4 regions of the Arthrobacter sp. SLBN-112 genome follow, and region 4 is predicted to be linked to each of the others. Evidence: riboswitches for the same ligand, from Rfam matches in the RefSeq annotation. Region 4 holds a riboswitch; each other region holds the start of a gene.
What was found. Region 4 has a riboswitch for cyclic di-AMP ahead of QF050_RS20010 (NlpC/P60 family protein). Riboswitches for the same ligand answer to the same signal wherever they lie in the genome.
Positions count from the first base shown of each region.

Region 1: linked by a shared signal. The riboswitch ahead of QF050_RS00390 (hypothetical protein) and the one ahead of QF050_RS20010 (NlpC/P60 family protein) in region 4 are both predicted to bind cyclic di-AMP.
Region 2: linked by a shared signal. The riboswitch ahead of QF050_RS04090 (glycoside hydrolase family 16 protein) and the one ahead of QF050_RS20010 (NlpC/P60 family protein) in region 4 are both predicted to bind cyclic di-AMP.
Region 3: linked by a shared signal. The riboswitch ahead of QF050_RS13185 (LysM peptidoglycan-binding domain-containing protein) and the one ahead of QF050_RS20010 (NlpC/P60 family protein) in region 4 are both predicted to bind cyclic di-AMP.

Region 1 is NZ_JAUSXY010000001.1:89,254-94,644, reverse strand. It holds gene upp (uracil phosphoribosyltransferase) at 1-104, shown strand, start outside; gene QF050_RS00395 (glyoxalase superfamily protein) at 149-562, shown strand; gene QF050_RS00390 (hypothetical protein) at 559-1,365, opposite strand; cyclic di-AMP (ydaO/yuaA leader) riboswitch at 1,369-1,531, opposite strand; gene QF050_RS00385 (ArnT family glycosyltransferase) at 1,680-3,713, opposite strand; gene QF050_RS00380 (glycosyltransferase family 39 protein) at 3,720-5,391, opposite strand, start outside.
Region 2 is NZ_JAUSXY010000001.1:877,678-883,068, forward strand. It holds gene QF050_RS04075 (oligosaccharide flippase family protein) at 1-820, opposite strand, end outside; gene QF050_RS04080 (oligosaccharide flippase family protein) at 703-1,419, opposite strand; gene QF050_RS04085 (glycosyltransferase family 4 protein) at 1,416-2,606, opposite strand; gene QF050_RS04090 (glycoside hydrolase family 16 protein) at 2,741-3,844, opposite strand; cyclic di-AMP (ydaO/yuaA leader) riboswitch at 3,850-4,023, opposite strand; gene rpsF (30S ribosomal protein S6) at 4,387-4,692, shown strand; gene QF050_RS04100 (single-stranded DNA-binding protein) at 4,766-5,341, shown strand.
Region 3 is NZ_JAUSXY010000001.1:2,806,607-2,811,997, forward strand. It holds gene QF050_RS13180 (protein adenylyltransferase SelO family protein) at 1-1,343, shown strand, start outside; gene QF050_RS13185 (LysM peptidoglycan-binding domain-containing protein) at 1,444-2,280, opposite strand; cyclic di-AMP (ydaO/yuaA leader) riboswitch at 2,284-2,457, opposite strand; gene QF050_RS13190 (lytic transglycosylase domain-containing protein) at 2,712-4,025, shown strand; gene QF050_RS13195 (TraR/DksA C4-type zinc finger protein) at 4,047-4,406, shown strand; gene QF050_RS13200 (DNA alkylation repair protein) at 4,403-4,930, shown strand; gene QF050_RS13205 (DUF1810 domain-containing protein) at 4,955-5,391, shown strand, end outside.
Region 4 is NZ_JAUSXY010000001.1:4,318,511-4,323,901, reverse strand. It holds cyclic di-AMP (ydaO/yuaA leader) riboswitch at 1-123, shown strand, start outside; gene QF050_RS20015 (peptidoglycan DD-metalloendopeptidase family protein) at 134-955, shown strand; cyclic di-AMP (ydaO/yuaA leader) riboswitch at 1,068-1,265, shown strand; gene QF050_RS20010 (NlpC/P60 family protein) at 1,336-2,013, shown strand; gene QF050_RS20005 (NlpC/P60 family protein) at 2,175-2,942, shown strand; gene QF050_RS20000 (HNH endonuclease) at 3,208-3,708, shown strand; gene QF050_RS19995 (NTP transferase domain-containing protein) at 3,752-4,759, shown strand; gene QF050_RS19990 (molybdopterin molybdotransferase MoeA) at 4,756-5,391, shown strand, end outside.

The sequences.
Region 1 (5,391 bases), 4.2 Mb from region 4:
TACACATCGTCCTGGCTTCAATTGACGAGAAGCTCAACGAAAAGTCCTACATTGTTCCCGGCCTGGGTGACGCCGGCGACCGCCTGTACGGCATCGCCGGTTAGCACCGGCCCTTTTCCACGCCGGTTCCCGCCGCTAGCCTGTGCGGATGGACTGGAAACTTGAACTCGTCTTTGTCCCTGTGTCCGATGTGGACCGCGCCAAGGATTTTTACGTCAACAAGGTTGGCTTCAACGCCGATTACGACGAGCGACCGTCGGATTCGATCCGCTTCGTGCAGTTGACGCCGCCCGGCTCTGCCTGCTCCATCTGCATCGGCGAAGGGCTCACCGACGCTCCGCCCGGCACCGGCTCCAACCTGCAGCTGGTGGTCAGCGACATCCAGGCCGCCCACCGCCAGCTCAAGGGCAACGGCGTGGATGTCAGCGACGTGGACGTGCAGCAGTGGGGCCACTTCCTGTACTTCGCCGATCCGGACGGCAACAGGTGGTCTGTCCAGTACATCCCGTGGCGGAACGCCGGGCAGGGCGACGGGAAAGACGCCGCGCAGGACGCCGGTTAACGCAAAACCGCGGGCCGGATCATGGTGACGCGGCCCGCGGCGGGCGTTGTCCAGTGGTGTCCAGTACCAGTGGTGCCTAGTAACCAGTTGTGCGCCAGGTGGAAGTTCAATGCGCCACAGGGCGAGGCGTAGCTCTTCTTGATGTAGTCCAGGCCCCAGTTGATCTGCGTGCGGTAGTTGGTCAGGTAGTCGGCGCCCGCGCTGGCCATCTTCTCCGCGGGCAGCGACTGGACGATGCCGTACGCGCCACTGCTGGCGTTGGTGGCCGTGGTGGTCCAATCGGATTCCTTGGTCCACAGCGTCTGGAGGCACTGCATCTGGTCCGGTCCCCAGCCAAAGGAAGACAGTTGGCTGGCGGCATAGGCCTGGGCACCTGCGGGATCGTTAACCGCGACGGCGGGGGCAGGAGCGGGTGCGGGGGCAGGAGCGGGTGCGGGGGCAGGCGCCGGGGCGGGTGCTTCAGCTGCCGGGGCGGCGGGTGCGGGCGCAGGAGCCGGCTCGGCCGCTTGCGGCGCCACGCTGATGGCGGAAGGAGCGGGATTCGCGGCCGGGTTGGACCGGATTTCGCTCTTCTCGATGCTCATCTGAGCGTCCGACGCCGAACTTGAAGAGTTTGACCCGGTGGACGACGCCTGGGTCATGCTGGTGGTCGCCTGGCCTGCCGCGCCAACGCCAACCAGCACAGCGCACGATGCCGCGAGGACTGCAGCACGCCGGCCCAAGGTGGTGTTTTTGGCGGGCTGGGGTTTGGCCCGGTGTTTTGCCTTGGTTTGCAGGCATGGTTTTGCCATGGATTTAGACATGATTGATCGCCTCTCACACCTGCGGAGTTAGCTGTCGGGTTCGGATGAGGGCATCCGGCCGCACGGAACAAACACGTGCTGGCTTAACCCCAAGGGCAATCAATGCCCGGGACGGTGGGTCCCCCGCCTCTGCCGTTGCTCAAGCGGAATCCGGGAAGCGGCAGAGCTTGGCGTCAACCCGGGATATGCGGCCCGAACGGGGACCGCACCCAATCAACGCTACAGGAAGATCACGCATTAGTCACATTTGGGTAACGGAAGTCACGATTCCTGGCGCGTCGATTTGCTGCGCGACTTGTCCTGCAGCGCGATTATCACGCCAGGACGTAGACCGTGGTCCCGCCGATGCTTTGCGACGGGAAGGTAGACGCTACCCACTGCGCAATCCGGGTGGAGGCGTCCGAACCGCTGTTGGACATCATGGTCCCGCCGGCAATGAAGTAGTGGACCTTGCCTTGGGATACCAGTGCCTGGAACTGTTCCAGCGTGGGGGAGGGGTCGGTGCCGTTGAAGCCGCCCACAGCCATCACCGGCAGTTCCGTTGCCAGTTGGTAACCGGCGGCATTGTTCGAACCGACCACTGCCGCGGCCCAGGTGTAGTTCGAGGCACCGTCCTTGAGTGCGGCCACGAGCTCGGCCGACGGCGTGGGCGCACCAAGGAGGCCACCCAGGCCACCCATCCCGCCGGCACGGCCACCGCCGGCACCTTGGCCTTGTCCAGTCTGGCCTGCGCCGCCCCGGGTTGCCCCGGCCTGGCCGCTGAACTGCCGGGAATTGCCGCCCGCACCAAACCCGCCGGCCCGGTTTCCGCCGAACCCACCCGGGCCGCTGAACGACGTCGCCGGCCCGGCACTGACAATGGCCCCGCTGTGCGCCGTCGTCGCCGTCGACATGGAGAACGCCAGCGGTCCGGCGAGCGATGCCGCAATGGCGAGCGCCGTCGTCGTCCGCTGAACCGAGCGCAGGCGAATGAACCTGCCCAGCCCAATTCCTGCCGCGGCCGCCAGGCCTGCAACCAGCACCAGCCAGCGCAGCCACGGACCGTAGGCGGACGTGGTACCCAGCAGGGTGAAGGCCATCAGGGCTGCCGCGGCCACCGATGCCGCGAGGAGGACCGCTGCAGCGGCCTGCCGCCGGTGCTGCCAGAGGAGTACCGGGCCCAGGCCGGCAAGCCCGGCGATCCCCGGTGCCAATGCCACCGCGTAATACGGGTGGATGATGCCGGCCATGAAACTGAAGACCAACCCGGTCACCAGCACCCAGGAACCCCAGATGATCACCGACGCCCGCACGGCGTCAGTCCGCGGCGCCCGCCGCCCAAGCCACAGCAGGCCCGCAGCAAGGATCAGGGCGGAGGGCAGCAGCCAGGCGATCTGGCCGCCGAATTCACTGTTGAACATCCGCAGCAGGCCGGGAACGCCCCAGCCGTTGCCGCCACCCACGCTGCCGGTTTCGTCGCCCGTCAGCCGGCCCAGGCCGTTGTAGCCGAGGGTCAGCTCCAGGATGGAGTTGTCCTGCGAACCGCCGATGAACGGACGGTCCGCCGCCGGGATGAGTTCGACGACGGCCAGCCACCAGCCGGCCGCGGCAACCATCGCCGCACCGGTGGCGAGCAGGTGCAGCAGCCGCCGGCCCAGCCCTGCCGGCGCCGCAACCAGGTAGGCGAACGCAAAGCCGGGGACCACCAGCAGCACCTGCAGTTGCTTGGCAAGGAACCCGAAGCCCAGGAAGACCCCTGCCAGCAGGAGCCAGCGCAGCCGGTCCTCCTGGACGGAGCGAAGCACCGCGTAGCCGGCGGCGGTCATGAGCAGCACCAGCAGGGCGTCCGGGTTGTTGAACCGGAACATCAGCGTGGCCACCGGCGTCAGGGCCAGCGCCACAGCGGCCAGCAGGCCTGCCCGGTGGGCGAGCCGCGGGTCGCCGGTGGCCGGCGCCGCTGCCCGCCGGACGGCCAGGTACAGCAGCCAGGCGATCCCGACGCCCATCAGGGCTTCGGGAACCAGGATGCTCCAGGAGCTCAGGCCGAACATCCGGACCGACAACGCCATGATCCACAGGGACGCCGGTGGCTTGTCCACCGTGATGGAGTTGGCGGCGTCCGAGGAGCCGAAGAACCAGGCCGCCCAGTCCTGCGATCCGGCCTGGGCGGCGGCGGAGTAGAAAGCGTTGGCCCAGCCGGACGCCCCGAGGTTCCACAGGTACAGCACGGCGGTGGCCGCCAGAACGCCTAACAGTTCCAGCCGGTGCCGGAGGGCCAGGGGATCCCGCCGCACGCGGGCCGCGGCAACAGGGCCCTGGGCAGCGGGAGCGGGGGGAGCCTTCACTGGGGTTGGGTAATAGCCGGCCATGGGGTCCTACTTAGTGAGTTGGTACACCGTGGAGTTCCCCACGGTTTGGGCCTGGAAGTTGGCTTGCACCCACGCGGCCACCTCGGAGTTGCCGCCCCGGCCGCCCATGCCGCCTCCGCCCATGCCGCCTTCGATGAAGTAGCTGATCTCACCCTTGGCCACCATGTCCTGGAACTCGGCGAGCGTCGGGTAGGGATCACCGCCGTTCCAGCCGCCCAGTGCAATGACGTTGGTGTTCGTGGCCAGTTCCAGGCTGGCGGCCTGGCTGGCCCCGGAGACGATCGCCGACCACTTCGTGGTGGTGCCCGTCAGCAGTGCGGTCACGGCGGCATCGGCGGTGCCTTCGCCGGGACCACCGGCCCCGCCGGCACCCGGGGCGCCGTTGACGCCATTCGCGGGATCAAAACCGCCGGCACCAGCGGCCGCATCCGTGCCGTCGGTCCGGTCGCTACGGAGCGCTGCGTCGTCCCGGAACCCGGCAGCCCTGTTGCCGAAGCCGCCCGCCGACGAACCCGCGGGTCCCGACGTCGGAATGGATCCCGAATGGGCGGACGCAGCGGTGGCAAGGGTCCAGGCGGCCGTTCCAAGTCCTCCGGCCAGCAGGGACAGGACGACGACGGCGGCCGCCCCGGCGCGCCGGAACCGTCCCGGAGCGCCCTTGGCGTCAAGGCGGAGGAGGATGGCGGCGGCGGCAAGGACGCCGAGGACGATGGTGGCGGTGCGCAACCACGGAAGCCAGGACGTGTCGCGGCCCAGGAGCACCGAGGACCAGATGGAGGTGCCCAGGACGACGGCGGCGAGGGTGATCCGTGCCGGCCAGTACGCGCGGCCCCGCCAGAGTTCAACCGCGCCGATGCCCACCAGCGCCGCGATGGCCGGTGCCAGTGCCACGGAGTAGTAGGGGTGGACAATGCCGCTCATGAAGCTGAAGACGCCCGCCGTGACCAGCAGCCAGCCGCCCCACAGAATCAGGGCCGCACGGCTCCGGGACGTGCGCAGTTCGCGGCGGGTAAACCACAGGCCCGCCACCAGCAGTACCAGGGCGGCAGGCAGCAGCCAGGACACCTCGCCGCCGAAGCTGGTCCCGAACATCCGCAGCAGGCCCGCCGCGCCGCCGAATCCGGCATTGCCGCCGCCGAAGCCGCCCGCCGCTCCGCCGAAGCCACCCCCGACGGCGTCGCCGAAGCCTGCGGGTGCGCCCGCAGGCCCTCCGGCTCCGCCTCCGGGCATTCCTTCCCCGGAGCCGGTGATCCGGGCGAGGCCGTTGTAGCCGAAGGTCAGTTCCAGGAAGCTGTTGGTGGTGGACCCTGCCATGTACGGCCGTTCCGAGGCCGGCGTCAGTTGGAACAGGGCGACGTAGCTGCCGGCCACCACAATGATCCCGCCCAGCGCGCCGAGCAGGTGGACCAGCCGGCGTCCCAGCGGGGTGGGAGCTGCCCACAAGTAGGCGAGTCCAAGCGCGGGAACCACCAGGAAACCCTGCAGCATCTTGCTGAGGAACGCCAGGCCAATCACGGCCCCCGCGGCGACCAGCCACTTCCAGCCGGCCCGCTCGATGGCCCGGGTGGTGAAGTACGCCGCCAGCACCAGGCAGAGTGTGAGCATGGCGTCCGGGTTGTTGAATTTGAACATCAGCGCCGCTACGGGCGTCAGTGCCAGGGCGCCACCCGCCAGCAGG
Region 2 (5,391 bases), 3.4 Mb from region 4:
GCAGGCCCCGATAGCCGAACCGCAGCACCGCGTAGACCAATCCGACGCCGGCAACCACCATGACAGCGAGCGTCAGGACCGGCCCCAGTGCATGCCGTGACAGGTTGAGCAGGCCAACCAGGGACACAGCGGCCCCGCACGCCAAGCCCGGTGCAGCAGCACGGAGCATCCGGCGCATCCTTGTCCCCAAGACCTTGGCGGCGACCGCCTGCATGCCGAAGGCGAAGACCACTGCCACCACCATTTGGGCGCACGCAACGCCGACAATGCCCCAACGGCTGGCGAAGACCAGTGCCGGGAGCAGGACCACCAGCCGGACCACGGAGATCCGGATGGAAAGCCCGGGCCTGCCCAGCGCTTTATAGACGTCGTTTGCGCCGGCGCCCAGGGAACGCGCCGCCGCATACAGGGCAAGGAACACCAGCGGCGTCACGGATTCCTCCCACTGCTGCCCGAAAAGGACCGGCACCAGGACCGGCGCCACCACGGCAAGGCCCACCCCGGCCGTGATGCCGTACAGGGCCTGCACCGTGACACTTTTCAGGTACCCGTCCCGTAATCGCTGCCGGTCACCGCGGACTTGCGTATAGAGCGGAAACAGGACAGTGGAAAGCACGAAGAACACGTTGAGGATCAGGGCCTCCGGGAGCCGGAAGGCGAGCGTGTACAGGCCCAGCGCATGGGCGCCCAGCACGATCCCGATCACCAGGTAGTCGACGTCGAAGATGGCCCGGGCCAGCATGGTGCTCCCCGCCACGGGGGCGCCGAAGCGGATGTTCTCGGCCAGGGCGCTCCTGCTGACGCGCCAGAGCTGCTGCACGGCGCTTCGTGGCGGATCAGGAACCAGCAGGTGGCTGCGTAGGCGACCGAGCCCGCAGCCGTTCCGACGGCGAGCGACCAGGCGCCGTGGCCGGTGAAGGCCAGGTAGAGGGTCACCGTTCCCATGGTTGCGGCCCGCAGCACCGGAGCGGCGGTGAGTTGCCGGAACTTCAGGTCGCGGCGCATGATCGCCTCCGGGACGGCGCCGCAGGCGGTGGCCAGCACGGAGATGCCAAGCACCTGCACCAGGGGAGCCACGCCGTCGAGCCCGATGAGGTCTTCCACAGCATCGGCCGCAAGCACGGCCGTCAAGGCCAGCACCGCGCCCAGGGTTACCGAGAGCAGGAGCGCCGAGCGGACAATCACCTTCGTCTTGGGCAGGTAGACCAGCGCCTGGCCCACCCCGGCGTCGGCAATGGTTTCGGCGTATGCCATGAGCACCAGCGCCAGGGCTACGAGGCCGTACTCTTCGGGCGACAGGAGCCGGGCCAGCACCACGGTGGTGACCAGCACGATCACCCGTCCGGAGGCGAAGGCCAGCCCCTGCCACAAGGCTCCCCGGACGCCTTTGCGTTCCAGCTCGCCGGGCGCGTAGGTCACAGTTGCCTTGCGGTGCCGGATAAGTCCCCGGCGGGGGAGGACGAAGCCACGGCAGCCCGCACCTCAGCCAGGTACTCCCCGGCCACGGTGTCCCAGGACCGGACGGTGCCGGCGGCCTGTCCCGCAGCGCCGCCGGGAGAGCTGTGCGGCGGCCGGGGGGCCCTGAGTTGTTCCACGACCTTGCGGACCATCGCGTCCTGGCCGGACTCAACAGTGAGCAGCGGGTGCGGCGGAAGTTCCCGTGCCGCCACCGGGGATGCCACCACGGGCAGCCCCGCCGCAAGGGCCTCAAGCACGGAGTTTCGGATGCCCACGCCGTGTTGGTCGGGGAAGACGGCGACGTCGGCCCCTTGGAAGATGTCCAGGATTGATGGGACGTTGGCCAGGACTTCAACGCGGGGACCGGCCAGCGCCTGGACCGCAGCCGTGGGTTGCCGCCCGGCGATGACGAACCGGGCCTCCGGAACCTCCCGCCATACCAGGGGAGCAATTCGGGTGGCCAGGAGCGTGGCGCTGTCAACGTTGGGGCCGTAGTTGAGGCTGCCCGCGAAGCATACGACCGGTGCGGTCCGGTCCCGGCGGGGGCCGGCGGTCGCGGCTGTTCCGTTGGGGATGGCTGCTACGGCCCGGCCGAGCTTCGCGGACCAGGCCGCAGCGTCCTGCGCCCCGACGGTCAGCAGCCGCGCCTTGGCAGGCAGCCCCCGCTCAGCCCGTTCGGCGAGGAGTTCCCGCAGCCGGTAGGCAGGCCGGAAGGCGCGCGCGATGGCCGTGTCCATGCCGGCGCGGATGGACCAGGGGTCCACGGTCTGCAGCACCATGGGCCCGGCCACGTGGTGGGACAGGAAAAGGGCGTGCGGGCCATGGATGAGGGTGGCGTTGTTGCTGCCGGACAAGGTGGCCGCCGCTGCCCGCGCCGAGGGAGTGGAGCGCCGGTGTTTGCCCAGGCCCGTGAGGCCGCCCAGGGAGCGCGCAAGAGCGGACAGGTCGCCCCGCTGGGCAATTTCGTGGACGGTCCCGCAGCGCGCCCGGATCTCCGCCGGTACCGGGACGGGCCCGGAAAACGTCAGCAGGGTGACGGCCACATCTGCGGGAAGGTGCAGGATCACTTCGTACGGGATCATGGAGCTTCCATCACCGAGTTGCGGGTCCCGGTTGGGCACGCTTTCAGTCACGTACAGGAGCTTCATTGCAAGAGTGTACTGGATCACACTGGGACGGCAGGGGTTGCTTTGGGCAACTTTGTGGGGAACCGCAGGAAGCCAAAAAGGGGCGACGGCGGGAAGTCCCCGCCGTCGCCCCTTAAACCGAAGCGCGTGGCTGGCTACTGCCAGGCGCGTACGTAGTCCACCAGCAGCTGGGACTGCGGGCCGTAGACCGGGTTCGTCGAGGAAGCGCCGACGTTCAGGACGATGTACTGCGGGGCGTTTCCGTCGTCCGTGGGGTAGGACTTGACCTTCACGCCGTCGAAGTAGACGTCGGAGGAGTTGGCCATCCGGTGCAGGCCGAAGGTGTGGTACTCGTTGGCCCAGTTGCCGCCGACGGTGCCTTGGTTGTGTGCGCCCGAGCTTGAATGGTAATTGACGGTCATCTTCCCCTGGAGGACTTCCGCGATGTCGTTCTCGCCGGTGGCGGGCCACGACTGCCCGGTGGTCCAGAACGCCGGCCAGTTGTACAGGCCGTTGGCGTTGCCTGGGAACTTGATGCGGGCCTCCACGTACCCGGTGGTGAACTGGTAACCGGTGCCAGCCCCGCCCTTGGGGTTGGTGGACACCAGGGACCCGGACGAGGACGAGGCAAGGCTGAGGGCCAGGTTGCCGTTGCCCACGGAGACGTTGGCGGGGCTGGTGGCCGCTTTATTCATGGTTCCGCAGTTGGGGGCGAACCAGCAGTTGGACCACTTTGCGCTGTCCAGGCCTGAGCCGTTGAACTCGTCGGCGAAGGTCATGGTCCAGTTTCCGGGGACGCCCGCGGGCATGGGCGTCCCGCTGTTGGCCAGCTGTGCCGCGGCGGGCGCCACGACGATGGGCGACTGCGGGGCCGGAGCCGCCGCGGCGGGGGCCGGGGCAGGCGCAGCGGGAGCCGGTGCCTGCGCGGGAGCCTGCTCCTGGGCGGGTGCGGCGGCCGGTGCCGGGGCAGGGGCCGGGGTGGACGGGGCCGGGGCCGGGGTGGACGGGGAGGCCTGGGCCTGGACTTCGCTGCCGGCGTCGGCGGCGCTCGCCACCCGGGAGACATCTGCAGTCTCGTTGCCGTTGGCCAGGCCGAGGCCCAGGGACGCCGCGCCGAGGAGGGCTGCTGCGAGGCCGGCGGCCAGGGGCAAGCGGCGGCGGGAGTCTTTGGATGTCAGAAATGGCCGGAGCCCGGCCGGTGCGGTCTCATTTTGATAACGGTGTGCGCGTTTGGCGTTCGCTTTGCGGGATGCGGGCATGGGGAATTACCTCTCAACGCCTGCGGAGTTAGCTGTCGGGTTCGAATGTTGCCATTCGGCCGCTCGCTGCGGCTTCACCCCGAGGGCAGGCGGAGGCCATACCCGTGACGCTTGGGTCCCCCGCCTCTGCCTGGAACCTGGGGGATCGCGGAAGCGGCAGAGTTGGGCGTCTTCCGGGATTGGGGCCGGCTGGGGCGGCCCACCCGAAGACCGTACACGAAAATCCTCGCGGAATCACAATTGGGTAACGGAAGCAACATCACGGGCGTGGCTTGCCGCCCGATTGCCGCGCGGGCCTTTACAGGGGGTGCCGGATTCCCTGCGTTATCCACATAAGAGGGCGGCCGGGCTGTTCCCGCCGCATCACGCGGCTAGCCTTGAGTCAAGCGCGAATCGCCTATCAGGTCCAGATGCACTAGGATATTGAAGTCTGTGCTGCGTCCTGCCTCCGTACCGGTGGCAAGACACTTCACGGACTCGCAAATGAACCTCCTGTTACGGAAATGCCGTAACCGCTTAGCCCAAAGGAGGTGGGTTCACATATGCGTCCTTACGAATTGATGGTAATCATCGACCCCGAGGTCGAAGAGCGTACCGTTGAGCCGTCGCTTCAGAAGTTCCTGAACGTCATCACCAACGATGGTGGAACCATCGAAAAGGTTGACATCTGGGGCCGTCGCCGTCTGGCTTACGAGATCAAGAAGAAGTCCGAAGGTATCTACGCCGTGGTGAACTTCACCGCCAAGCCGGAAACCGCCAAGGAACTTGACCGCCAGCTGTCTCTTAACGAGACCATCATGCGCACCAAGATCACCCGCCCCGAAGAGCAGAAAGTTGTTGCTGAGTAATTCAGCACCGATTTTCATTCTTTACCCCGCAGGAAACGCACTCTTCACCCAGGATCGAACAAGGAGGCAGTAGATGGCAGGCGAGACCACCATTACGGTCATCGGTAACCTCACCAATGACCCGGAATTGCGGTTCACACCGTCCGGTTCCGCGGTAGCGAACTTCACCATCGCTTCCACCCCCCGCACCTTTGATCGCCAGTCCAACGAGTGGAAGGACGGGGAGACCCTGTTCCTCCGCGCCGCTGTATGGCGTGAAGCTGCCGAGAACGTCGCCGAATCCCTGACCAAGGGAATGCGCGTGATCGTGACCGGCCGCCTGAAGAGCCGTTCCTACGAAACAAAAGAAGGCGAAAAGCGCACCGTAATCGAGCTTGAGGTCGACGAAATCGGCCCCAGCCTGCGCTATGCCAACGCAAAGGTCAACCGCACCCAGCGCTCCGGCGGACAGGGTGGGGGCGGCTTCGGCGGCGGCAACGGCGGCGGTGGCTTCGGAGGCGGCAACCCTGGTGGAACCCAGGGCGGCAACTCCGGTGGAGGCTGGGGCGGCGGCAACCAGCAGGCTGCACAGGACGATCCCTGGGCCACGCCCGGCGTGTCCAATGCAGGCGGCTGGGGCAACGGCCCCGATTCCGAACCTCCCTTCTAAAACCCAAACAACGGCCCGACGCCGGGACCGCCCGGGAGCCGCAAGGCACC
Region 3 (5,391 bases), 1.5 Mb from region 4:
AGCTCGCAGCAGACCTGGGCCTTGACCCGCAATACCTCCGGAGTCCCGAAGGGGTGCGCCTCCTCGTGGGCAACCACGTTCCCGCCGGTGCCACCCCGGTGGCGCAGGCGTACGCTGGTCACCAATTCGGCGGGTACTCGCCACTGCTCGGCGACGGACGCGCGCTCCTGCTGGGGGAAGTCACGGACCGCACCGGACGCCTGCTGGACGTCCATCTCAAAGGCTCAGGGCGCACCCCCTTCGCCCGCGCCGGGGACGGCCGGGCGGTGGTCGGGCCCATGCTGCGCGAGTACCTTGTCAGCGAAGCCATGCACGCCTTGGGCATACCCACCACCCGCTCGCTCGCCGTCGTGGCAACGGGGCGGCAGGTCCGGCGTGAGGGCATGCTGCCCGGTGCTGTCCTGGCGCGGGTGGCCCGGAGCCACCTGAGGGTTGGGAGTTTCCAGTACGCCCGGGCCACGGAAAACATGGACCTCCTGAAGCGGTTGGCGGACCACGCCATCAGCAGGCACTATCCGCTGGCCGCCGAAGCCCCAAACCCCTACCTGGCACTGTTCTCGTCCGTCGTCTCCGCACAGGCCAGCCTGGTGGCCCGGTGGATGCTGGTGGGATTCGTGCACGGGGTCATGAATACGGACAACATGACCATCTCGGGGGAAACCATCGACTACGGCCCGTGCGCTTTCCTGGACGCCTTCAATCCCGCGGCCGTCTACAGTTCCATCGACGTCAGTGGACGCTACGCCTACGCCAACCAGCCGGTCCTTGCTGAATGGAACCTTGCCCGTCTTGCCGAGGCGATGCTCCCGCTCATCGACGAGGACCAGGAGAAGGCCGTTGCTCCCGCGGTGGAGGTGCTCGGCGGATTCCGTGGACAGTACAGCGAGGCGTGGACCGGTGGCATGAAATCCAAACTGGGCCTTGCCGGCGGCAACGGAAGCGACGACGCCGCGTCAGGCGTTGTCGATGATGCGGTGGCCATCCTCAAAGACGGCCCAGTGGATTACACGCTGTTCTTCCGAAACCTCGGCAAGGCCGCCCGCGGCGACCTGCGCCCCGTGCGCGGGATGGTGCTGGACTTAGCCGGTTTCGACGCCTGGGCTGAGCGGTGGCTGGCACTGCAACCCGATGCGGGGCTGATGGACAACGTCAACCCGGCGTACATTCCGCGGAACCACCTGGTGGAAGAAGCCCTCGCCGCCGGCACGGAAGGAGACTTGGCCCCGCTGCACCGCCTGCTCGAGGCCGTCACCGATCCTTTCACCGAGCGGGCCGGGATGGAGCGCTACATGGAAGGGGCCCCGGAGGGCTTCGGCTCGTACACGACCTTCTGCGGGACCTGATCCGCCACGGAATGAGGCCCGCAGCAGGACGACAGGAGGGCGGCAGCCGGAAACCCGGCTGCCGCCCTCCTGTCAGAAGCCGGCTTCGCTGTGCGAAGGCTTAGGCTACGCGGACCACTGAGTAGCCGCTGAGCCAGCTGATGGAGTGCACCTGCGTGGTGTACCCGTTGACGCCGCCGCTCACAACCTGGCCGTTGCCGGCGTACACACCCACGTGGCCCGAGGTGATAATCAGGTCCCCGGGTGCCGGGCTGCCGACCACGCTGCCGTACTGGAAGAACTGGGTGGGCGCCAGATCGCCGACACTCTTGCCCACCGAACGCAGGGCCTTCTCAACCATGGCAGTGCAGTCCTGGCTCACACCGATCTGGCTGTAGGCGGACGCCAGGATGGCGGCCCCGGTCCCGGTGCCGGTGGTGGAAGCCACCGGAGTAGCGGAAGCGTAGGACATGTTCATGCCGGTGTTTGCCGGTGCGGTGGCAGCTGCCGCCTGGACTGGCGCCGCTGCAGGGGCCGGAGCCGGTGCTGCCACGTAGCCTGCACCGGGAATCCGGATCTGGTCGCCGGGGTAGATGATGGACGACAGGCCCAAGCCGTTGGCGGCCAGGACGTCGTTCAGGCTGACCCCGTACGCTGCCGAAATCGCGCCCAGGGTATCCCCGGAAACGACGGTGTGCACGGTTGCTGCCGCGCCAGCCGGAGCAACTGCCGGCGCTGCGGTGGCCTGGACATTAGTTTGCTCCGTGGTGTCCGCGCCAGTCACGCCCGCGTGGGCCGGGGCGCCGACCCCGAAGGCAATGCCGGACGCGGCCGCAACCGCGAGGGCCGGACGGCCCAGCGAACGGGCCTGCGACTTGGCGGTCAGGGCGAGGCCCTCGAGCGCAATGGAACGGGCCGGAGTCGCGCGGTGGCGGGCAGTGGTGAGATTTTTTGACACGGTAGATCGCCTCTCCCATGCCTGCGGGGTGAGCTGTCGGGTTCGGGTTGGAGATACCCGGCCGAACACATCTCCGCGGTGGGCGGAGGAGCTGTCCGACTTAACCCCAAGACCTCAAAAGGTCGTGGAAACTTGGTTCCCCCGTCCCTGCCAGCATGAAAGCGGTTGAATCCCGGTATCAGCGGCAGGGCTCGGCAAACTGATGGGAATGTCCCGTTTTGGGAGGGACACCAGAAGACCATAACCCGCGGACGCCCCAATTGTCACGTTTAGGTAACATACGAGCTTTGTCTCTCGTATTCTGCAAACGATTGGATGTGGCCCTTCCGCCCGGCATCGACCGGAGATTGATCCGGTGGCGGCCCCTCCGGGTAACAAAGCGGGCACGGCCGTCTTTCCGCCCCGGCGTGTCGCCGGTATGCTTCGGGACTATGCCCCTGTTCGTGACCATGCCCAAGTCCCCGCTGATGGGGGGATTGCTCGCCATCGCGGTGGCAGCGGCCACGGTGCTGCCTGCCTCCGCGGACGAGCCTCCACCGCCCGGTGGATACCCGTCCTGGGCTGACGTGCAGCAGGCGCAGTCTTCCGAGGCGGCGAAAGCGGCGGAGATCACCACCATCAACGGGCTGCTGAGCGGCCTCCAAGCCCAATCGGAAGCGGCCGGTGACACTGCCGTCCGGGCAGCCGCGGACTATGCCGCGGCCGACGCCGAGCTTCAGGCGGCGTCAACGCGGCTGGACGCATTGTCCGCCCAAGCCGCCCGCGCCAACGACGAACTGGCCAAGTATCGCAAGGAGATCGGTGCCCTTGCCGTCCAGTCGTACAAGACGGGCGGGACCAATACAGGGTTCTTCGTGGCCCTGGATGCCCTGCAGAACAACAGCGTCCAGGGGCTCAACCTCGTCCAACTGGTGGGCGACAAGACGGCGGCTTTGGTGGACAAAGCTGCGGCCGCCGGCAAAGTTGCCGCGTCACTGGCGGAACAGGAAAAAGCGGCCCGCAGTGAGCGCGAACGCCTGTCCGGGGAAGCAAAAGCCAAACTGGACGCGGCCCGCTCCGCCCAGGACACGCTCGCCCGGCAGGTCAGTGACGAACAGCAGCACAGCAGCGAACTGACCGCCCAGCTGGCCTCGCTGAAGGGAACGACGGCGGCCCTCGAAGGAGAGTACCGACAGGGCCAGGCGGCGCTGGCTGCCTATGAAGCAGCCCAGGAAGCCAAGCGGGCCGCCGCGGCGGAACAGGCCCGCCAGCAGGCTGAAGCCGCAGCGCAGGCAGCCGCGGCCGCAGCCCGGCAGCCCAAACCCGCGCCCGCCGCTCCGGCCGGCAACGCGGCAAACCCCGCCCCGCCGGCCGACCCGGTTCCCGGCAGTCCGCCGCAGCCGGCCGTGCCAAGCCCGCCGCCCGTCGTCGTTCCCTCCGTCCCCGGCGGTGCCGTCAATGATCCGGCCGGTGCCAAGGCCTATGCCTCCGGGCGCCTGGGTGCCTTCGGCTGGGGCCCGGACCAGTTCCAGTGCCTGGCCCAGCTGTGGACCAAAGAATCCAGCTGGCTGACCACCGCCACCAACGCCTCCTCCGGTGCTTACGGCATAGCCCAGGCGCTGCCGCCCGGCAAGTACGCCAGCGCCGGAAGCGACTGGCTGACCAGCTACCGGACGCAGATCGAGTGGGGGCTCGGCTACATCAGCGACCGCTACGGCTCCCCGTGCGGCGCCTGGAGCCATTCGGTAGCCCTGAACTGGTACTGACTGACGCGCTAGGCTTTCCGCATGCCAGATTTCGAACGGTTCAGGATGCTGCTCGAAGACGAACGGGCCCGGCGGTTGGCACTGTTGCCGGCGCTGCGGGCCGATATCGACGCGGCCAACTCGGCGCGCCAAAACTCCAACGTCGACGACGAGCACGATCCCGAAGGCGCCACGATCGCCTTCGAACTCTCGCAGGCCTCGGTACTGTTGAAGCAAAGTTCAGCCGGGCTGGACCAGGTGGAGGCAGCCCTGGCCCGCCTGGCCAACGGTACCTATGGAACCTGCGCCGTCTGCGGCGAGCCCATCTCGGACGGCAGGCTCGAAGCGCGGCCGTGGACCCCATTTTGCATCCGGCATGCGTCCGCGGGGCGGGGGCGATGACCGAAATGACCGACGTCGCCGCGGCTGCTGACTTCATCGACCGGACCCTCCGGAACGAGGGGGCCTGGTACCGGGCCGACGAGGTGGGCAACCGGCTGGGCGGGGCACTGGCCTCCTACGGATCTTCGATCGGTGCAGTCCGCGGCACCGTCCGGGACGCCATCCGGAAGTTCAAGGACATGGGCCACGACGCCACGGTAATGCTGGCCTCCGCCCTGTGGGGCCAGCCGAAGCCCGGCTCACGGCCGGTCTTCGAACGCCGCCTGGCCGCCGTGGTACTGCTGCAAACGAACGTGCGGTTGCTGCGGCACTCGGACCTGACCCGGCTGGAGGGCTTCCTTCGCTCGGCCCAGGCGCCCGACCTGGCCGAGCCCCTGGTTTCTGACGTCCTGGTACCCCTGCTGGCCGGCCTGGGCGGCCGCGAACGCCAGCGGGCCTCCGCCGTCCTGTCGCGATGGCGCGAAGACCCGGACCCGCAGCTCCAAACCGCAGCAGGCCAACTGGAAAAAGAGTTGACGCCGTGAACCGCACCCCACAAGGAGACCCCCATGAGTGAACCTTTTGACCTGGAACGATTCGTCACCGCCCAAGAAAGCGGCGGCACCTATGGGCACGCGCTGGCCGAGCTGCAGCTCGGCAATAAGACCGGCCACTGGATGTGGTTCATTTTTCCCCAGATTGCCGGGCTGGGGCAGAGCACCACATCACGCAAGTACGCCATCTCGTCACTGGCTGAAGCCCGCGCCTACCTGGACCACCACGTCCTGGGTCCAAGGCTGCTCGAGTGCGCCCTGGCCTTGACCACCCATGCCGGCCGTTCGGCGTCGGACATCCTTGGCGGAATCGACGCGCAAAAGCTCCGCTCGTCCATGACACTGTTTCTCCGGGCCGCGCCCGGAGAAACAGTGTTCAAGACGGTCCTGGCCCAATATTTCGATGGCGAACCCGACACCGCCACCGATGACCTGCTGGCCGGCCAGGACGC
Region 4 (5,391 bases):
TCTCCAGTGAAGGATTCCTCCGGGGATACTCCTGCGCAGAAGTTTGCCCATGGCGGGCCGGGTCTTTGATCTCTCTGACCCGAATCCGACAGCTAACTCCGCAGGCGATTCCAGAGAGGAACCCTTCTTGACCATGCAGACCTCCCGGGGCCGCCGTCGCGCCGCCGGCCCCCCTGAGGCACCCCGGGTTGTCGAAGTCGCCGCTGCGGAGCGCCCCCGTGACCCCCAGCGGGATGCGCGCCGCCGCAGGGGTCCATTCCGGCAAATCACCGACTTTGCTGCGGCCAGCGGCATCGGCCAGAAGGCTGGCATCGCCCTCGCCGCCACCGGCCTGGTGCTGACCGTGACCATGCCGGCCACAAGTCCCGTCATGGCGACGGACGCAGCCGGCACAGTACCCCAGGCTGCCTCCTCCGTCAGCCCCCAGCCCCAGATTTCCGCCGATGTGGGCGCCCAGATCGACTTCAGCCGCTCGGCCGTCGTGACGCAGGCAGACCCGGACGGAAAGCTGAAGCAGTTGCTGAGCGCCCAGTCGGCCGGATCGGTAAGCCGGGCCGCCTCCGCCGGAACCCTGGCCGCCCCGCTGGCATCCCTGGTTACCGCTTCGCCCTTTGGCTACCGGGTCAGCCCCATTACCGGGGGCACCGGAGACTTCCACCGCGGACAGGACTTCGTGGCACAGTGCGGGACGCCCGTCCTGGCAGCCGCGACAGGAACCGTGACCTTCGCCGGCTGGCACCAGTTCGGCGGGGGAAACCGGGTGGTCATCGACCACGGCAACGGCCTGGAGACCACGTACAACCACCTCTCGTCCTTCAACGTCAAAGTGGGCCAGACGGTCTCCCGCGGCGAAGTCGTGGCACTGAGCGGGACCACCGGCGCTTCCACCGGCTGCCACCTGCACTTCGAGGTGCAGGTCAATGGCGAAGTGGTCGATCCCATGGGCTGGTTGTAACCGAATGATTGCGCACTCTCAGCTCACAGTGACGAGCCGTGACCTGAATGTGACATTGAAGCAAAACTGCTGTACCGTCTAACTCGCGTCAACTTTTCCGAAGTTGACGCTCTTGAGTGGATTGCCTAACTCTGCCACCGCTCAAGGTCCGTTCGCATTTCATCGTCTGGCAGGGGCGGGGGAACCAATTTTGGCCTTCTGCATTGTGGAAGGCCTTGGGGTTAAGTCATGAGCTTCCCAGGAAGCAAAGTGGCCGGGTGACTCCCATCCGAATCCGACAGCTCACCTCGCAGGCATTGGGAGAGGCTACCTTCGTGTCTTCACGCCATAATTCCGCGCGCCACCGTGCGCAAACGGTTCGGGCCAACCCTTTGGACGCTGTGTCCAAGGCCGTGAGCGCCAATGCCGGGACCGTCGGCCGCCAGGCTGCCGTCGTGGCAGCGGCTTCGGGCCTCATCCTGAGCATGGGCCTGCCGGCCACCGCAGCGGACACCACCGCTGGTGTCTCCGCCTCCACGGAGTCCGGCTCGGCGCAGACCGCCCTTGCTGTCACGGCAGCCCCCACCGCCACCGTTTCCTTCGAGCGCCCCGTGGTCAAGACCACCGCTGCTCCTAAGGTGGAAACGGTGCGTACCCAGTCCACTGCGTCAGCGGACCGAACCGCCAATGCTGCCGGCCAAGAGGCGTCCACGGCCGGGCAGGCAGTGGAGACCGTTTCTTCCGCGGCCACCTCGGGCATCGCCGCGATCGCCTACACCGGCATCGGCCACCCCTACGTCTGGGGCGGCACCACCCCCAACGGCTGGGACTGCTCCGGGTTCGTCCAGTGGGTTTACGCCCAGGCCGGGATCAGCATCCCCCGCACGAATGCGTGGAGCATCATGACACCCACGTCCACCCCCCAGGCGGGTGACCTTGTTGTCCAGAACGGCGGCGCGCACGTCGGCATCTACGTCGGCAACGGCATGATGATCAGCGCGCTCAACCCGTCGCAGGGAACCATGCTCCACTCGCCTGCAGCAACCGGTACTTCCACGTACTACCACCTGAACAAGTAGTTCTTGGGCTCCCGGCTCCAAGGGCTATTTCTTTGCCCAAAGCTTTCTCGCTAGAAACCACATCCCCGTTCGGGATGCGCCGGCGTACCCCCAAGATGCCGGCGCATCCAACCCCCTCGGACAGGCCACCGCGGTCCAGAGGAAAACGAAAGAGAGAACTGATGACGACTCGTGCTACCGCACGGCACCGCGCCGAGGTCACCAAAACCAACTCGATCGCAATTATTGCCAAGGCTGTCAGCGACAACGCCGGCGGCATGGGCCGCCAGGCCGCAGTGATCGCTGCAGCTTCCGGCCTCGTCCTGACCAGCGGCATTGCCGCGAACGCTGCCGACACCAACGTCAAGCGCGACTCAGCTCCGGCATCCGCCATGGAAGTTGAATCCGCCGTCGACGCTCCGATTTCGGCGGCTTCCACCATTGCCATCAGCTTCGAGAAACCCGCCGTTACCACCACCCCGGCTCCGGCTCCTGAGCCCGAGGTTGCGGTGCAGGAAGCCGCACCGGCCCCTGTTGCCCAGACCGTCGCCGCTCCGAAGGTCACGGCCAAGGTTGCAACTGCGGCTGCCACGGCTGCTCCCGCCGGCCAGGTTTCCGCCAGTGGAAAGGGTGCTGCCATCCTCTCCGCTGCCTACGCGCAGCTCGGCGTGCACCAGGACTGCACCATGCTGGTGACCAACGCACTGGCTGCAGTCGGTATCCACTTCCACGACTGGCCCGCCGGCTACCTGTCCTTGGGCGACACCGTGCCTGCTTCCCAGGCCCAGCCCGGGGACCTGATCTACTACGCCGACGGCGGCGGAGGAATGGCGCACATCGCTGTCTACGCCGGAAACGGCATGGCGGTCCATGGCGGCTTCAACGGCAATGACACCGTTGTGTTCAGCGCCAACGTTGGCTCCGGACCGGTTTTCATCCGCGTCAGGTAAGCACCGCAGCGCGCCGCCCACCCGCGGCGCCGGAGCGTTTCCCGGGAAAGACCCCTGCCACTGCGGCGGGGGTCTTTCCCGTTAACGCCAGCCATTGCGCTGCATCGCAACTCTCGCCATGGCCGGCGCACAGGCCTCCTCGTGTGCCGATTACCTGATATTGCATTTCTCTGTTTACTCTTGTGATGTCGATCCATAGCCCGGACATGCCGAGGGCAGCCGGCCCTCGTGCCCCTGACGGGTGCGGCCGTGAAGAGGTACGTGCATGCGCACTCTCGTTCTGAATGCTGGATATGAACCGCTGGCGGTTATCACCTTCCGTCGGGCGCTGGTGCTCGTGCTGACAGGCAAGGCGAGCGTGGTGGCCGAGGGGGATGATCCCGTGGTGGGCCCCACTGACGTCCTGGGCCGCCCATCCGTGATCCTCCTGAACCGGTACATCCGCCCCCGGTATAACCATTCAACGGCCGTCAGCCGCCGGGGCGTGCTCCGGCGTGACGGTCACAAGTGCGCGTATTGCGGAAAGGCAGCGCACACAATCGACCATGTCCATCCAAAATCGCGGGGCGGGGCCGATTCCTGGGAGAACCTGGTGGCTGCCTGCCTGCGGTGCAACAACCTCAAGGGCGACCACACCCCCGGTGAGATGGGCTGGACCCTGCGCTTTGTGCCCGAGCCGCCGCACGGAACCATCTGGCAGATCAAGGAATTGGAGAAGCCAACCCCGGCCTGGGACCCCTTCCTGCTTCCGGAGCGCGCTGCCTGACCATCGTGCGCCCGGGGCGGTTGCTGTTCGTTAGGCTGGGGTAGTGCAAGCGGCCCCTTTGATCTTTGACGCCCTGATCCTGGCGGGAGGGCGGTCATCACGCTTGGGTGGCGTACCCAAGCAATCGCTGGTTCTCGGGGGAAAAACCCTTCTGGAGCGGACCCTCGACGCGGCCGCCGGTGCCCGCCGCACCGTGGTGGTCGGTGATGTTGGCTCCCTCCGCGATCACCCGTCCTCCGCATCGACCGCCGGTGCCCCGCCCACCCACTCCCTGCCGCCCGGCGTCCTGACCTGCCGGGAGGAACCCGCGTTCGCCGGTCCCGCGGCCGGGATCTCAGCCGGCCTTGCTGCCCTTGCCGAACATGGGGGAGGCGCCCCCTTTACCTTGGTGCTGGCCTGCGATATGCCGCTGGCATCCGAGGCGGTGGCGGTGCTGCGGGACGCGGTGGTTGCTGCTGCCGATGGCCGGGGCGCCATGGCCTGCTCGACTGACGGCAGGGAACAGCAGCTGGCCGCCATTTATAACACGAGCGAGTTAAAACAGTCATGCGAGGAATTGGCTGGGCGGAATGCTTTAGTGAACGGTTCCGTAAGGGCCCTCCTTGCTAATCTGGACGTGCAGCTTGTCACAGTCCCCGCCGGGTCCACTGCCGATGTGGATACTTGGGGTGACGCTGCCGCGCTGGGGATCGCCGCCGGGAGCCAGCGTGAAGACCAAGACCAAAGCGTGCGGAGCCAACGTGGGAGGCAAGTCGTGAAAAGCCAGGACGAAACGCTGGAGGAATGGTGCAGGGCCCTGCTCCAGGCGTACAAGCTTGAGGACGTCCAGGTAGACGTGAACGCAGTGCTGGCCCTTGCCGGCGTCGCCGCCCACGCCGTTGTCCGGCCGGCTGCTCCACTTACCACCTTCATCGCAGGCTTTGCCGCGGGCCTGGCCGCCGCACCCGGCAGGGAGATGGACAGCGCCTCCATGGACGCGGCAATGGCCGTGGCACGTTCCCTGGCCGCCGACTACGACAATGAAGCTGCCGCCGGGACCCCCGGCGAATGACGGCAGAACCCCGCGACTGGCCGGAGGTTCCACCCGCTGACGGGCAGGAAGTGCCACAGGGGACAACTGGGCAGGAATCAGCCGGGCCGGGAACAACAGTGCCGGACGCGGCCGAAACCGGCCACGGGCATCACCTGGCGCACACCTGGGAAGAAGCCAGGCAGGCCGCGTTCGATGCAGCCACCCCGATTCCGCCAGGGCCGGTGCCCTTGCGCATGGCCCTCGGCCGCAGGCTCGACCAGGACATCCTCGCGCTCCAGGACATGCCGCACTATGCCTCTTCAGCCATGGACGGTTGGGCGGTTAACGGCAGCGGCCCTTGGATTCCAGTGGACCCGGGCATCCGCCTGGCCCCGCACCAGGCAAGCGTCATCGTCACGGGAGGCCTGATTCCGGCGGGGGGCAAGGCGGTCCTGAGGACCGAGAACGCTGTCCTGGCCAAGGATGATGAAGGACTCCCGCTGCTGATGACCGGTGGAAAAGCACGCCCCGGCGAACCCCGCGCCGGCGAGCACATCAGGAAAGCGGGCGAGGAGGCCCTGGCAGGGGACGTCCTGGTCAAGGCCGGCGTTGACCTCAACCCTGCACACCTGGCACTGGCCGCAGTGGCCGGCTACGACGAACTCCAGGTC